One region of the Limosilactobacillus sp. genome, then DNA from elsewhere that is predicted to be linked to it. Evidence: riboswitches for the same ligand, from Rfam matches in the RefSeq annotation. Region 1 holds a riboswitch; the other holds the start of a gene.
What was found. A riboswitch is a leader RNA that binds a small molecule or an ion and turns the genes downstream of it on or off. The one in region 1 is predicted to bind lysine.

Region 1 (7,322 bases):
GCCTTTACGACCGTCACGGGGATGGTGCTGGGGGCCAACAACCTGCCGAACGCGATCGTCATGAACATCCGCCGGCGCAAAAACGACCTGAGCAAAATTGCCGCCGTCAACGAAATTTCCCGGGAAATGGCCCAGGGGTTGATCACCCTGCCGGAGGCCTATGCCCAGCTCAAGTGGGTGGATCGCCAGGGACCCTACAAGTTTCAAAACCTGGTCGAGGCCCTGGCCGCCGCCGTCCTTAGCCTGGCGCTGATGATCGTCTTTACCGGCGACTACCGGGACTGCTGGGCCGGCTTCATCGACGGCGGGGTCAGCTATGCCGTCTTTTCCTACATGATCCGCAAGTTTAAGATCCAGTACCTGGGGGAGTTCTGCTCGTCTCTGGTAATCGGTTTTTTGGCCGTGATGATGGTTAAACTGGGCTGGGCCCACGACATCAACGACATCATCATCGGTGCCGTCATGCCCCTGGTGCCCGGTATTCCGCTGACCAACGCCGCCCGCGACCTGGTGTCCGGCAACCTGATCAGTGGACCGACGCGGGGAATTGAGGCGATTCTGACGGCCGTGGCGATCGGCAGCGCGATCGTAATTGTCCTGCACTTTGTTTAGGAGGGGAAAGAGATGCATTATTGGTTAAACTTATTGCTGCAGTTTTTTCTTTCCTACATTTCGACCATCTGCTTTGGGATCCTGCTTCACATCCCGGTAAAGGCCTATAACGTTGCCGGGATCATCGGTGGGGGCTCCTGGGTGGTCTACTGGATCATGTACTACCAGCAGGGCGTGGGCCTGTCCTTTAGCAACCTCGCCGCGGCCGTTCTGATCGCCATCTGCAGCCGTTTTGCCGCCCAGCACAAGAAAATGCCGACGATTGTCTTCGAGGTTCCCGCCCTGGTGCCATTCGTGCCCGGGGGCCAGGCCTACAAGATGGTCCGCAACTTTGCGATCGGCAACTACCACCTGGTGACCTTTTACTTCTACCAGGTGGTGGTGATCGTCGGGGCAATTACGCTTGGCTTCGGGCTGGGCGAACTGCTGAACCGGATAATTCATTATCGCCGGTGGCGGAGTGTTAAAAGGACCCGTTGATGTGGTATACTCAATTGAAATCAATATTTGAAAATTAGGAGATAAAGCACAAAAATGTTTATTGAACGTGACGACCACCGCTTACGGCGCTTTGTCGTTGGCGGCGTGTTCTTTCTTGTTTTAATGCTGCTGATCATGTTTAACTCGTCGGTGGCAACGATGGTGGACGCGGTTTTGCAATCACTGTTTACCGGCCAGCGGCTTGAGGGGGCGGGATGGTTCCACGCCCTGATGACCCTCTTGTCCTTTTTGGCTAAGCCAACGATGGACATCATCTGGATCCTGATCATTGCCGTGGTCCTCTGGCTCAAACGCTACCAAATTCCGGCGCTGTGGGCGGTTTGTACCCTGCTTGGTGGGGACGTCTTCGGTGAGCTTTTCAAGCACATCGTCAAGCGGGCCCGGCCGGCGCAGCACCTGGCGGCCGACGACGGCTACAGCTTCCCGAGCGGTCACGTGCTGGGCTTCTTCCTGGTGGCCGCGGTGCTTCTGCTGATCGTGGTTCCACTGATCCGCAAGCATTCGACGCGGACGATCTGCCAGCTGCTGATCGTCTTTGCTGTCTTCTTCCTGGCCGTTTCCCGGGTGTACCTCTACGCCCACTGGCCGTTCGATACGATCGGGGCAATGCTTCTGGCCTACACTTGGCTGCAGGTGGCCGAATGGCTCTACGTGGCCTGGGCGCCGCGCCTCTTGCGGGTTCCGTTTTTATCGAGTTCTGAAATTTAATTTAATGAGGAGAAAAGCCGTGGCAACGCGGCTTTTTAGTTTGCCATGATTAGGACCAACAGATTATTGATTGAGCGGGCGACCAGCGGGGACGCAGCAGGCCTGCAAAAATTATTGAGCGATCCGCGGGTGACTGGACCGAGCCATCTGCTGATTTCACCCACGTTAGCGGCCAGCCAGTTCTTGATCCAATCCCGTCATCCACTTGCCATCCGGCGCCGCACCGCCCCGGAAAAAATCATTGGCCTGCTCTTCCTGACGGCGACGGGGGCCAACCAGTGGGAGCTCGGCTACCTCCTCCAGGTGGCCGACTGGAATCGGGGACTGATGACCGAGGCCCTAACCGGGGTGGTGAACCGCCTAAAAGTGGGGACAGTGCTTGAAGCGACGGTTGACCGCACGAACCCGGCCTCGGCGCGGGTTCTGGAGAAAATTGGCTTTCAGCAAACCACCGCTGATGCCCGACAGACGACCTGGCGCTACCAAAAAAGACTTGCGTCAGAAAAAGATTAGAGTATAATTAGAAAATAATGAAGAGGTTGCACTGCTGATTAGTAGCCACGGTGAGGTGAGTGAGCACCTGAAGCCGCGGTGAAAGGGAGCAGTGCCGAAACGGGGACGTCCTTACTAGCGTTCCTTGTTGGGCCATCGTCAAAGAGGCGGTGGACTGTCGCAATGCTGCGGGGCGCTTCCGGAATAGATTCAAAAGAACGTTGATTGAGTCTTCTTGCGGGTGCCCTCGGTAAGAAGGCTTTTAATTTACTATTGGAGGAATGAGTTTATGGCAGATAGCACAGATCATTCGACCGGCCATATGAAACGGTCGTTGCAGACCCGGCACCTGTCGATGATTGCCCTTGGGGGAACCATCGGGACCGGGCTGTTCATTACCAGTGGGGAGGCAATCTCCACTGCCGGGCCAGGTGGGGCGCTGGTTGCCTACATCGTGATGGGCTTCATGGTCTACTTCTTGATGACCAGTCTCGGGGAAATGGCCACCTACATGCCGCTGACCGGATCGTTTTCTGCTTATTCAACAAAGTTCGTCGACCCGGCACTGGGCTTTGCGATGGGCTGGAACTACTGGCTGAACTGGGCGGTAACGATCCCGGTTGAGGCGACGACGGCCGGCATCATCATGAACTACTGGCTGCCGAACGTTCCGCAATGGGTCTTCAGCGTGGCGGTGCTGGCCCTGATCTTTATCATCAACTACCTCTCCGTGCGTTCCTACGGGGAAACGGAGTACTGGCTGGCCCTGATCAAAATCGTGACCGTCATCGTCTTCCTGATCATCGGGGTGGCAATCATTCTGGGAATCATGGGCGGTCACGCGGTCGGCCTGAGCAACTTCCACTACAAGAAGGCACCGTTCGTCGGTGGGATCCCGTCGATCATCAGCGTCTTCCTGATCGCCGGGTTCTCCTTCCAGGGGACCGAGCTGGTCGGGATTACCGCCGGTGAAGCCAACGATCCCGAACACTCCGTCTCCAAGGCCATCCACTCGACCTTCTGGCGGATCCTGATTTTCTACATCTGCACGATCTTCGTAATCGCCTGCATCCTGCCGTACACTGACAAGAACCTGTTGAACCAGGACGTTTCCAACGTGACGATGAGTCCGTTTACGATCGTCTTCAAGCGGGCCGGCTTGGCAGTGGCGGCCAGCATCATGAACGCGGTCATCCTGACGGCCGTGGTTTCATCGGCCAACTCCGGGCTCTACGCTTCGACGCGGATGCTCTTCTCCCAGGCGCGGGAAGGCTACGCATGGCGTTTCCTGGGCTACGTCAACAAGCGGGGGATTCCGATCTACGCCCTGCTGGGGACGATGCTGGTTTCTACTTTGATTTACCTGACCCAATTCATCGGACCTCAGGCCTACAACTACCTGATTAGTGCCTCCGGGCTGTGTGGGTTCATCGCCTGGCTGGGGATCGCCGCCTCGCACTGGCGGTTCCGGCGGGCCTACATTGCCCAGGGGCGTGACCTCAACGACCTCAAGTACCGGTCGGCCTTCTTCCCGTTTGGCCCGATCTTCGCCTTTATCCTCTGCTTCATCGTTATCTGTGGGCAGAACGTCAACGCCTTCATTAAGCTGGATTGGCAAAACATTGCCATCTCCTACATGAGTGTGCCGATCTTCTTGATCCTGTTCATTTACTACAAGGTGCGTTACAAGACCCACCTGATCCCACTCGACCAGGTTGACCTGTCGCGGAGCACCAAGGGTGAGAAGTACGTACCAGATGATGAGGCTAATTAAAACCCAACCACAAAATATGGCCACTTTTTGGTGGTCATTTTGTTTTTAAATGTTAGAATGGTAATCGTGAATTTTACCAAGAAGAATTTTAATGAGAAAGGGATAGTTACGAAATGATTGCTTTAGCAGGAACAATCGGGGCCGGCAAGACCAGCCTGACCCAGCTTCTGGCCAACCACTTGAACAGCCAGGCCTTTTATGAATCCGTCGACGACAACAAGATCTTGCCGCTCTTCTACGAGAACCCGAAGAAGTACGGCTTTTTGCTGCAGATCTACTTCTTAAACAAGCGCCTGGACGAGATCAAGGCCTCCTACAGCAACGACCTCAACGTCTTGGACCGGTCGATCTTTGAAGACGAGCTCCTGTTCAAGCTCAACGCCGACATGGGCCGGGCAACGGAGACGGAATCCGATATTTACTCCTCCTTGTTGAGCAACATGATGGAGGAGCTGCCGGACCAGGTGCACCAGAAGGCACCGAACCTCCTGATCACGATCAAGGTCTCCTTCGAAACGATGCTGCACCGGATCGAGAAGCGCGGCCGGGCCTACGAGCAGATCGCCAACGACCCGTCACTGTATTCCTACTACAAGAACTTGAACGACCGCTACGACGCCTGGTACGAAAACTACGACGAGAGCCCGAAGATGCTGATTGACGGGGACAAGTACAACTTCGTCGAGAACCCGACGGCGGCGACTGAGGTGCTGGGGATGATTGATCGCAAGCTGGCCGAATTAAATTTAAAGTAGGGTTTGACAAAGCAAACGATCGATGTTATATTAATTAAGCTGATTTGTTTCAGCTTAGTTCTTTTGGAGGATTAGCTCAGTTGGGAGAGCATCTGCCTTACAAGCAGAGGGTCACAGGTTCGAGCCCTGTATCCTCCATATGCGGATGTGGCGGAATTGGCAGACGCGCAAGATTTAGGATCTTGTATCTTTTGATGTAAGGGTTCAAGTCCCTTCGTCCGCATTCAGCTTTTCAAAAAAAGGCTGTTGACAATTCCGAGGCCATCACGTATAATTAATAACTGTTGATACGGAATGTGTCAAAAACTTCATATGCGGAAGTAGTTCAGTGGTAGAACATCACCTTGCCATGGTGGGGGTCGCGGGTTCGAATCCCGTCTTCCGCTCTTATGCACCCATAGCGCAATTGGATAGAGTGTCTGACTACGAATCAGAAGGTTGAAGGTTCGACTCCTTCTGGGTGCATCATAAAGCGTGACAGTTATCTCCTTGAGATGGGTGTGGCGCTTCTTTTTTTCGGAAATTAGCTCAGCTTGGTAGAGCGCTGCGTTCGGGACGCAGAGGTCGCAAGTTCGAATCTTGTATTTCCGATTTTTTTATTTTAAAGTCAAAAGCTGTCAACCGACGAGAAGTTGGTTGGCAGCCTTTCAGTTTTTTGAGTTAGAAGTTTGGCTTGGCGGCCCGGTTGTAGTAAACGAGGTGCTGCTCCAGCGTTTGTGGATCAACGATGATCTTGGTGACGCTGCAGTTGTCCGGTTCAAGGATTTCCAAACCGTGGGCCCCGGTTGCGTTGGCCGCAAAGGAGCGGACCGTGAAGCCGTGGGTGACGATCAGGAGCCGCTCGGTGGGGTGGGCCTTGACGACGTCTTTGGTGAAGGCCAGGACCCGTTTTTGAACGTGGTCGAAGGTTTCGCCATGGGCCACTGGAGCATAGTTTGGTCGAACGTCATGGATCAGGTCGTAGAAAAGCGTGGGATACTGGGCCTCCAGCCGGGCATTTTCCTGGCCATCCCAGTCGCCATAGGAGATCTCCAGCAGGCGGCGGTCGGTGGCCACGGGCAGGTTCAAGCTTTGATTGAGGATCCGGGCGGTCTGAACGGTTCGACGCAGTGGTGATTGGTAAAGCGCGCTCAGGTTCAGTGGGTGGAAGACGGCCGCCAGCTCCTGGGCCTGTTTTATTCCGTCTTCGGTCAGCAGGGTGCGGTCATCATCAATGACGCCCTGCTTGAGCCCAGCGCGGTTAGCCGTGGTCTGGCCGTGGCGGACAATGTATAATTCAGTCATCGAGTTTTGCTCCTTTATTTTTTTAATTATTATACCGGATATTGACAAAAAATTAAATCGAGGTTAGAATTTAATTAATGATTTGTAATGCCCAAAAGGAGGGAGCACCATGATGAAGAATCTCAAGACAGTATTATTAAGCTCCTCCCAGTCTTCTAGCATTTAGAAGGCTGGCCTTTTGGGGTGGCCTTCACATGGTGGGGGCCACGAACTAGATTAGGATCCTAATCCAATGGTCTCCACGAACAGTGGGGGCCTTTTTTCGTACCAGACGATTTGGAGGGATCAACATGCCAATTTATAACTACGCCGCCGGTCCAGCTACCTTGCCACGGACCGTTCTCAAACAAGTTCAAGCCGAACTGCTCGATTACCATGGCTCTGGGATGAGCATTGTCGAGATTTCGCACCGTTCGCCACTCTTTGATGAGGTGCTCACCCAGGCTCACGACCGCGTCCTCAAGCTGATGCACCTGGGGGACGACTACGAGGCCCTCTTCCTTCAGGGTGGAGGCACCTTGCAGTTTACGATGGTGCCGCTGAACCTGGCCACCAGATATCACCGCGTTGCCTACGCTAATACCGGTCACTGGTCAGAGCGGGCGATTGAGGAAGCCGAGAAGATCCCTGGGCTGACGGTCGACACGGTCACGGATGCGGGCCCCGACTTTACGACAATTCCGACCGTTCCCGAACTGCCGGCTGACACCTACGACTACCTGCACATCACCGGTAACAATACGATCTACGGCACGACCTACCACGAACTGCCGGAGACGACGGTGCCGCTGGTGGGGGACCTGTCGTCGAACTTTTTGGGGCAAACCTACGACTTCAAGCGTTTCGACCTGATCTATGCCGGGGCGCAGAAGAACCTGGCGCCGGCGGGACTGACGATCGTGGTCCTGAAAAAGCACCTTCTGGATCAGGAAAGCACCCTGCCAAGCATGCTGAACTACCCGGCCCTGGCGAAGAAGCACTCGACGCTCAACACGCCGCCGGTCTTCCAGATTTACGTCGCCAACCTAGTGATGAAGTGGCTTGAGGACCAGGGTGGGGTCGAAGCAATCAACGATCAAAACGTCAAGAAGTCCAACCTGATCTACGACTACCTGGCTGAATCGAAGCTCTTCACCAACAAGGTCGCGCCAGACGCCCGCTCGCTAACCAACATCCCGTTTACGACCGGTGATCCG
Region 2 (7,322 bases), 910 kb from region 1:
CCCGGATTGAAGACGTCGATCGGCTGGTCGAAGCTGGCCTGGTCGGGATGAAGGAGGACGAAGGCCAGGCTGGTGGCCGACATCCCGGTCCCGCAGGCGTTGGTAAAGCCGACGCCCCGTTCATAGGTCCGGACGAATAATTGGTTCTGCCCCAGGATGTGGGCAAAGTTGACGTTGACCCCGTCGGTGAAGTAGGGGTTCGTCCCGTTGAGCCGTTTCCCAATCACGCCGAGAACGTCATCCTGCAGGGCGGGCCGGTCGACAAAGGAGATCAGGTGCGGGTTCGGCACCGCGATGGCGGAGAAGGTCAGCTGGGGCCAGATTTCGGGAACCGGGGTGCCAAGCAGGCGGTCGTGACCAAGCTTTTCATACGGCAGGGCCTCCCGGTTGAAGCGGACCGGCGAGATCTCGACGGCAAAGGCGGGCACGCCGGTGGCCAGGTCGGGCTGGCGGCGCACCTGGAGACTGGCGTCCAGGGTGTCGACGGCAAAGTGCTCCAGGCCGTCCCGTTCCGCCACGTAACGGGCCACGGTCCGCAGTCCGTTCCCGCACATCGTGGCCTCGCTCCCGTCGGCGTTGATGACCCGCATCTGGGCCTGTGAACCGGGGCGGGTCGGCTTATTGACGACCAGCAGCCCATCGGCACCGCCGAGGAGGCCCTCCTGGGGATCGGTGAGCTGCTGTGCCAGGGCGGCGAGCTCGGCGTCGGTCAGGGGCTGTTTTAAGGTGGTTTGGTCGAGGATGAAGAATTGGTTGGCTGAACCATGGACTTTCAATAGGGTTGGCATAGAAAATTCCTCCTTAGTTGGCGAAGAAACGGTGGTAGATGGCGCGGACGGCGTTATCGGCGTCCTTGTCGAAGGTCCCGATCATGATTGAGATCCGGGAGGCCCCCTGGTTGATCATCGGCACGGCGATGTGGTTCTTGGCCAGCGGCTCCAGAATATCATTGATGACCCCGACCCGGTTGCGCATGCCCTCGCCGACGACCATCGTGATCGCGTAGTTGTCGATCCATTCGAGGTGGTCGGGGTTGACGGTTTCCTGGATCTCGTTGCTGACTTCGTCGATCAGCTGATCATTGATTTGGTCACGGTCGAGGATGATCGTGATGTCATCGATCCCGGACGGCATGTGTTCGTAGGAGATGCCGTGCTTGGCCAGGATTTGTAGGATCCGCAGGGTGAAACCGATCTGCTTGTTCAACAGGTACTTGTGCAGGTAAAGGGCGGCGAAGTGCTTGCCGCTGACGATCCCGGTGACGATGTCGCGGGGTTGGAAGTTCTTGTCCGGCACGATCAGCGTTCCCGGCTTTTCCGGGTGCTGGGTGTTCTTGACGTTGATCGGCACGTTGCCTTGAATGGCTGGAATCAGGGCCTCGTCGTGGAAGACGGAGAAGCCTGCGTAGGAGAGCTCCCGCATCTCACGGTAGGTCATCTTGGCGATCGGCTCAGGGTCGTCGATGACGTTTGGGTTGGCCGAGTAGATGGCGTCGACGTCAGTGAAGTTTTCGTAGAGGTCGGCGTGGAGCCCGCGGGCCAGGATTGCCCCGGTGATGTCGGAGCCGCCGCGGGAGAAGGTGGCGATGTGTCCGGCCAGGGTGATCCCGTAGAAGCCGGGGAAGACGAGCAGTTCGCTTTGCTTGGCCGTGAAGTGGTCCAGCAGGCTGTAGGTTTCGGGGATGACGTTGGCGTTATTGGGCGTCCCGGTAACCCGGATCCCGGCCTCGGTCGGCGTCACGAAGCGGGCCTCGTAGCCAAGGTGGTTCAAGACGGCCGCCATCAGCATGGCGTTGGACCGCTCCCCATGGGCCTTGAAGGCGGCCATCAGGTAGTGGTTGTTCGGGTACTTGCCGGCGGGTAGGTCGTGGAGGCGTTGGATCAGGTCGGCTAGTTTTTCAGTGGGCAGGTTGAAATACTTGGCGATCGCCTGATAACGGCTGATGATTTGGGTGAGAACGTCGTCGTAGGGCTGCTTGTTGATGACCCGGTGGGCGTATTCGATCAGCAGGTCGGTCACCTTGATGTCATCGGGGGTCCGCTTGCCGGGGGCGGAGGTGACGATCACCCGTCGTTCGGGATCGGCCGTGATGATTTTGATTGCCTGGGCAAAGGTCTCCCCGTCGGCCAGGGAGCTGCCACCGAATTTTACTACTTTCATTGCTAAGGACTCCTTGCGAGCGATAATTAGACTTACTAATTATTGCTAAATTATTTTAACCGAATTTTAACATGGAACTTAAAATAAGCAAGCCGTTTTATTTCATCAACCCGATAGAATAACGTTTTACTTCATATAAGCAACTCATTTAATTTGTGAAAAATTAATTTACCCGCTTGACTTTCTCATTATTTGGTATAAGCTATAAACATAAATCGAAGAGGCGCAGCCAACACTAGTAAGCAATCGGAGCCAGCCACGCAAGGATGATTGCCGAACAGGGCGGCTGCCGAAGCGCTTAGTCTGGCAGGGCTAGGTTGGCTGGGGCGTGGCCTAATAAGTCACGGACTGTCGCAGGACACATAATCAGCCTGCGTTGCGCTATCGACAAATTAAATGGATAATTAACAATCCACTGTTTGTTTGCGCAGACAGTGGATCTTTTTTTACAGTCGATTCCCCACGCAAAGCAATGGAGGGAATAGCAGATGAATGAGCAGATTAGTGAGCAAGAGATTAATGCGGCCGGGCATCTGACGGTCGGGGGCTGTGACACGATTGAGTTGGCTAAGCAATATGGGACGCCGCTGGTGGTCTACGATGTTGCCAAGATTCGTGATCAGATCCGCCGTTTCCGCAAGGTCTTTGAAAAAAATGATGTTGACTACGCGGTCAGCTACGCCAGCAAGGCCTTCGCGGCGGTCGCCATCTACCAGGTGGCGGCAGCAGAGGGCGCCCACGTGGACGTCGTTTCGGCCGGGGAACTCTACACGGCGATCAAGGCCGGCTTCCCGATGGAGCGGGTCAGCTTCCACGGCAATAACAAGTCGAGAGAAGAGCTTGCGATGGCGATCCGCCACCATGTCGGTGTGATCATGCTGGACAATTTCCACGAGATCGACCTGCTGGCGGACCTCCTGGAAGAGGCGGACGCCAAGATCAAGGTGATGTTGCGGATCACGCCCGGAATTTCCGCCCACACGAACAAGTACATCCAGACCGGTCAGGTGGACAGCAAGTTTGGCTTTGACCTCGCATCAGGCCAAGCCGACCTGGCCCTGGAAAAGGTGCTGGCCAACCCGCGGATGGAAATGGAAGGGCTCCATGCCCACATCGGTTCGCAGATCTTTGAACTGGCCGGCTTTGAAGGGGTGGCCAACAAGCTGGTCGAAGTTGCCAGCCACTGGCAAGAAAAGTATGGTTATCAAGCGCGGGTAATCAATGTCGGCGGGGGCTTCGGGATCCGCTACGTCAGCGGCGATCACCCACTGATGCCGGAAGACTTCGTGGACGCGATCATCAAGGCCATCAAGCAGGCGATTGCTTCGACCGACCTGGCGATGCCGGCCATCTGGATTGAACCGGGTCGCTCGATCGTCGGCCCGGCCGGCTACAACCTCTACACGGTTGGTTCCCGCAAGGACGTGCCGGGGCTCAAGCCGTACGTGACCGTTGACGGTGGGATGGGCGACAACATTCGTCCCGCCCTCTACCAGGCCGAGTACGAAACGGTCCTCGCCAGCGATCCCCACGCCCCGATCAAGGAGCACGTTCGCCTGGCCGGCAAGTACTGCGAATCCGGCGACATCCTGAGTCAGGATCAGGGCCTGCCGGCAACCAAGCCCGGGGATGTCCTGGCAATGCTCGACACCGGGGCCTACGGTTATTCAATGGCCTCCAACTACAATCGCAATCCGCGGCCGGCGGTGGTCTTTGCCGAAAACGGTCAATCCCAGGTTGTGATCGAACGGGAAAGCCTGGATGACCTGGTTCACCTCGACCGTCCCTATCGCGCCCAGTAATTTGTAATCCTATTAATATGTAGAAAGAAGTTTTGATTATGGCAGAATTAGACGCACAAGCAATTATCAACTACATCGGCAACGCCCCGAAGAAGACCCCGGTTAAGGTTTACCTGAAGGGGGACTTGGCAGGTCTGACCTTCCCGGATCAAATCGATGACTTTACCGAAGCACACAGCGGGGTCATCTTTGGCGACTGGGCGGACGTCAAGCCCTTCCTCGACCAGCACCAGGACGTGATTGACAACTACCGGATTGAAAACAGCGCCCGCAATTCTGCCGTGCCATTGCTTGATCTGAAGGGGATTAATGCCCGGATCGAACCTGGCGCCATCATCCGTGACAAGGTTCTGATCGGTGACAATGCCGTCATCATGATGGGGGCGACGATCAACATTGGTGCCGAGATCGGTGCGGACTCGATGATCGACATGGGCGCCATCCTCGGTGGCCGGGCAATCGTCGGCAAGCACTGTCACATCGGTGCCGGAACCGTCCTGGCCGGGGTGGTAGAACCCGCTTCCGCTCAGCCGGTCCGGATTGACGACAACGTCCTGATCGGGGCCAACGCGGTCGTGATCGAGGGCGTCCACGTCGGCGAGGGTGCCGTCGTGGCGGCCGGGGCAATCGTCACCCAGGACGTCGCTCCCCACACGATGGTGGCCGGGGTTCCCGCCAAGTTCATCAAGAACGTCGACGATCAGACCAAGAGCAAGACCGGCCTGGAAGATGACCTGCGCAAGCTCTAAGGAGGGACGGTCATGCTGACTGAAGAACAACTAATCCAGGTCCGGCGCCACCTGCACGAGATTCCCGAGCTGGCCCTGCATGAGTTTCAAACCCATGACTACCTATTAAAAGTTATTCACGGATTTAATCAGGACCGCCTGGAAATCCTGGTGCCGGAAAAGCTGCCAACCGCGATCCTGGTCCTGGTTCACGGGAGCGCCCCGCAACGAACGATCGGCTACCGGACCGACATCGATGCCCTGCCGGTGGAGGAACAGACCGGGCTGCCCTATGCCTCTCACCATCCGGGCGTCATGCACGCCTGTGGGCACGACATCCACATGACCGTCGCCCTGGGGGTGCTGAGCTACTTTAGCGACCACCAGCCCAAGGACAACCTGCTCTTCTTCTTCCAGCCGGCGGAGGAGAGCGACTACGGCGGCAAGCGGGCCTATGAGGACGGCGTCTTTACCGGCAAGTGGCGCCCGGACGAATTCTACGGCCTGCACGATAACCCCGACTTGCCAGCCGGAGCGATCGGCTGCCGAATGGGAACGCTCTTTGCCGGGACTACCGAGGTCAACATCGACCTCGAGGGGAAGGGCGGGCACGCCGCCTACCCGCAGGACGCCAACGATACGGTGGTGGCGGCCGCCAGCCTGATCATGCAGGTCCAAACCGTCATCTCGCGGAGTATTGACCCGATCCAGAGCGGGGTGATCACCCTCGGCAAGATCCAGGGTGGCAGCATTCGCAACGTCATTGCCGGCCACACCCGGATTGAGGGGACGATCCGCGGGCTGACCCAGACGATGATTCAAAAAATTGACCACCGCTTAGAGGAGATCTGTAAGGGGATCGGCGCCAGCTTTAACATGGAGGTCAAACTAGAGCTCAATCAGGGTGGCTACTGGCCGGTGGAAAACAACCCGGCCCTGACGAAGAACTTCATTGACTACATGCAGCAGGCTCCGGACGTGAACTTTATTGAGACCGCGTCGGCGATGACCGGTGAGGACTTCGGCTTCCTGTTGGCCCAGTTCCCGGGGACGATGTTCTGGCTGGGGGTTGACGACGACTCCCAGTTGCACTCCGCCACCTTGACGCCCAAGGAGAGTGCCATTCAGAAGGGCGTCGACGCCATCACCGGCTTTTTGACCCATCGGATGCAAGAGAATTAATTGGAGGAATTAAATTATGACAAGCTTACAAAATGCTGATTTACTGACCGCAATCGTGACCCCATTTAATGACCAGAACGAACTCGACTTCGCCAGCCTGGAGAAGCTGACCAACCACCTGATCGCCCAGGGGAGCAACGGTTTCGTCATCGGTGGGACCACCGGTGAGACGCCAACTTTGTCCCACGACGAAAAGCTGGAACTCTACCGTCACTTCGGCCAGATCATTGACGGCCGCTTCCCGGTGATTGCCGGGACCGGGAGCAACAACACCCAGGAGACGATCGATTTCACCAACGAGGTGGCTCAGATTGACGGGGTGGACTACGCCCTGGTCGTTGTGCCGCCATACAACAAGCCGAACCAGCGGGGGATGATCGCCCACTTCACCGCCGTTGCCGACCAGGTCAACATCCCAATTATCATCTATAACATCCCGGGCCGGACCGGGGTCAAGATGGATGCCGCAACCGTGGTCGAATTGTCACACAACCCAAACATCGCCGGGGTTAAGCAGTGTGCCTCCCTGGAGGAAATGGAATACATCATTGAACACGCCGCCGATGATTTCGCCATCTTCAGTGGTGAGGATGCTCAGGCTCTGACCGCCCGGGTTCTCGGTGCCAACGGGGTCATCTCCGTGGCCTCCCACTGCTACGCCCAGGAAATGCGCCAGATGTACGACCAACTGTACTCCGGCAACTACCAGAAGGCGGCCCAGCTGCAGCGCCTGCTGACGCCAAAGATGGCGGCTCTCTTCATGTATCCGTCACCGTCACCAGTCAAGGCGGTCCTGAATGCCCAGGGCTACGCGGTTGGTGGCTGCCGGCTGCCAATCCTGTCCTTAAACGATGAGGAAAAGGGCGCCCTGGAGACGGCCCTGGAGCTGCCGACTGGTTCGCTGAATGCCCAGGACCTGCCGGACAACCTGTAAGGAGGCCAGCAAGATGCAAAAAGTATTAATTGCCGGTGCGGCCGGTGCGATGGGGCAAAAGGCGGTGGCCCTGGTCAACTCACTGGCCGACTTCGAGCTCACCGCCGTCCTGGCCCCCCACCTGGCGGACGAAGAAAAGCAACAGTATCAGCTGGGTGCGGCGGTCAAGGTCTACCACCAGCTGGCTGAGATTGAGGACGGCGTGGCCGACATCTGGGTGGACTTCACCCTGCCGGATGCCGTTTACCCGAACGTCAAGTTTGCCCTCCAGCACGGCTTTGCCCCGATCGTCGGCACGACCGGCCTGACCGACGTCCAGGAGGCCGAGCTGATTCAGCTGAGCAAGGAGAAGCAGCTTGGCGGCTTGATCGCCCCGAACTTTGGGATGTCAGCGGTCCTCTTGATGAAGTTTGCCAAGGAAGCCGCGGCCTACTTCCCGGATGTCGAGGTGATCGAAATGCACCACGCCGACAAGAAGGATGCACCATCGGGCACGGCGCTGAGTACGGCCAAGCT

Region 2: it holds a riboswitch for lysine, as region 1 does, so the genes downstream of both, lysA (diaminopimelate decarboxylase) here and LKE23_RS05015 (amino acid permease) in region 1, are expected to answer to the same signal.

Annotation. Positions count from the first base shown of each region.
Region 1 is NZ_JAKVPE010000001.1:1,023,133-1,030,454, reverse strand. Features, by position in the region: gene LKE23_RS05035 (threonine/serine exporter family protein) at 1-612, shown strand, start outside; gene LKE23_RS05030 (threonine/serine exporter family protein) at 625-1,092, shown strand; gene LKE23_RS05025 (phosphatase PAP2 family protein) at 1,147-1,821, shown strand; gene LKE23_RS05020 (GNAT family N-acetyltransferase) at 1,888-2,334, shown strand; lysine riboswitch at 2,347-2,520, shown strand; gene LKE23_RS05015 (amino acid permease) at 2,603-4,087, shown strand; gene LKE23_RS05010 (deoxynucleoside kinase) at 4,201-4,842, shown strand; tRNA gene LKE23_RS05005 (tRNA-Val) at 4,908-4,980, shown strand; tRNA gene LKE23_RS05000 (tRNA-Leu) at 4,984-5,065, shown strand; tRNA gene LKE23_RS04995 (tRNA-Gly) at 5,157-5,228, shown strand; tRNA gene LKE23_RS04990 (tRNA-Arg) at 5,234-5,307, shown strand; tRNA gene LKE23_RS04985 (tRNA-Pro) at 5,360-5,433, shown strand; gene LKE23_RS04980 (histidine phosphatase family protein) at 5,503-6,126, opposite strand; gene serC (3-phosphoserine/phosphohydroxythreonine transaminase) at 6,417-7,322, shown strand, end outside.
Region 2 is NZ_JAKVPE010000001.1:114,483-121,804, forward strand. Features, by position in the region: gene dapF (diaminopimelate epimerase) at 1-788, opposite strand, end outside; gene LKE23_RS00535 (aspartate kinase) at 802-2,160, opposite strand; lysine riboswitch at 2,371-2,553, shown strand; gene lysA (diaminopimelate decarboxylase) at 2,649-3,962, shown strand; gene dapD (2,3,4,5-tetrahydropyridine-2,6-dicarboxylate N-acetyltransferase) at 4,001-4,711, shown strand; gene LKE23_RS00550 (N-acetyldiaminopimelate deacetylase) at 4,724-5,872, shown strand; gene dapA (4-hydroxy-tetrahydrodipicolinate synthase) at 5,889-6,806, shown strand; gene dapB (4-hydroxy-tetrahydrodipicolinate reductase) at 6,820-7,322, shown strand, end outside.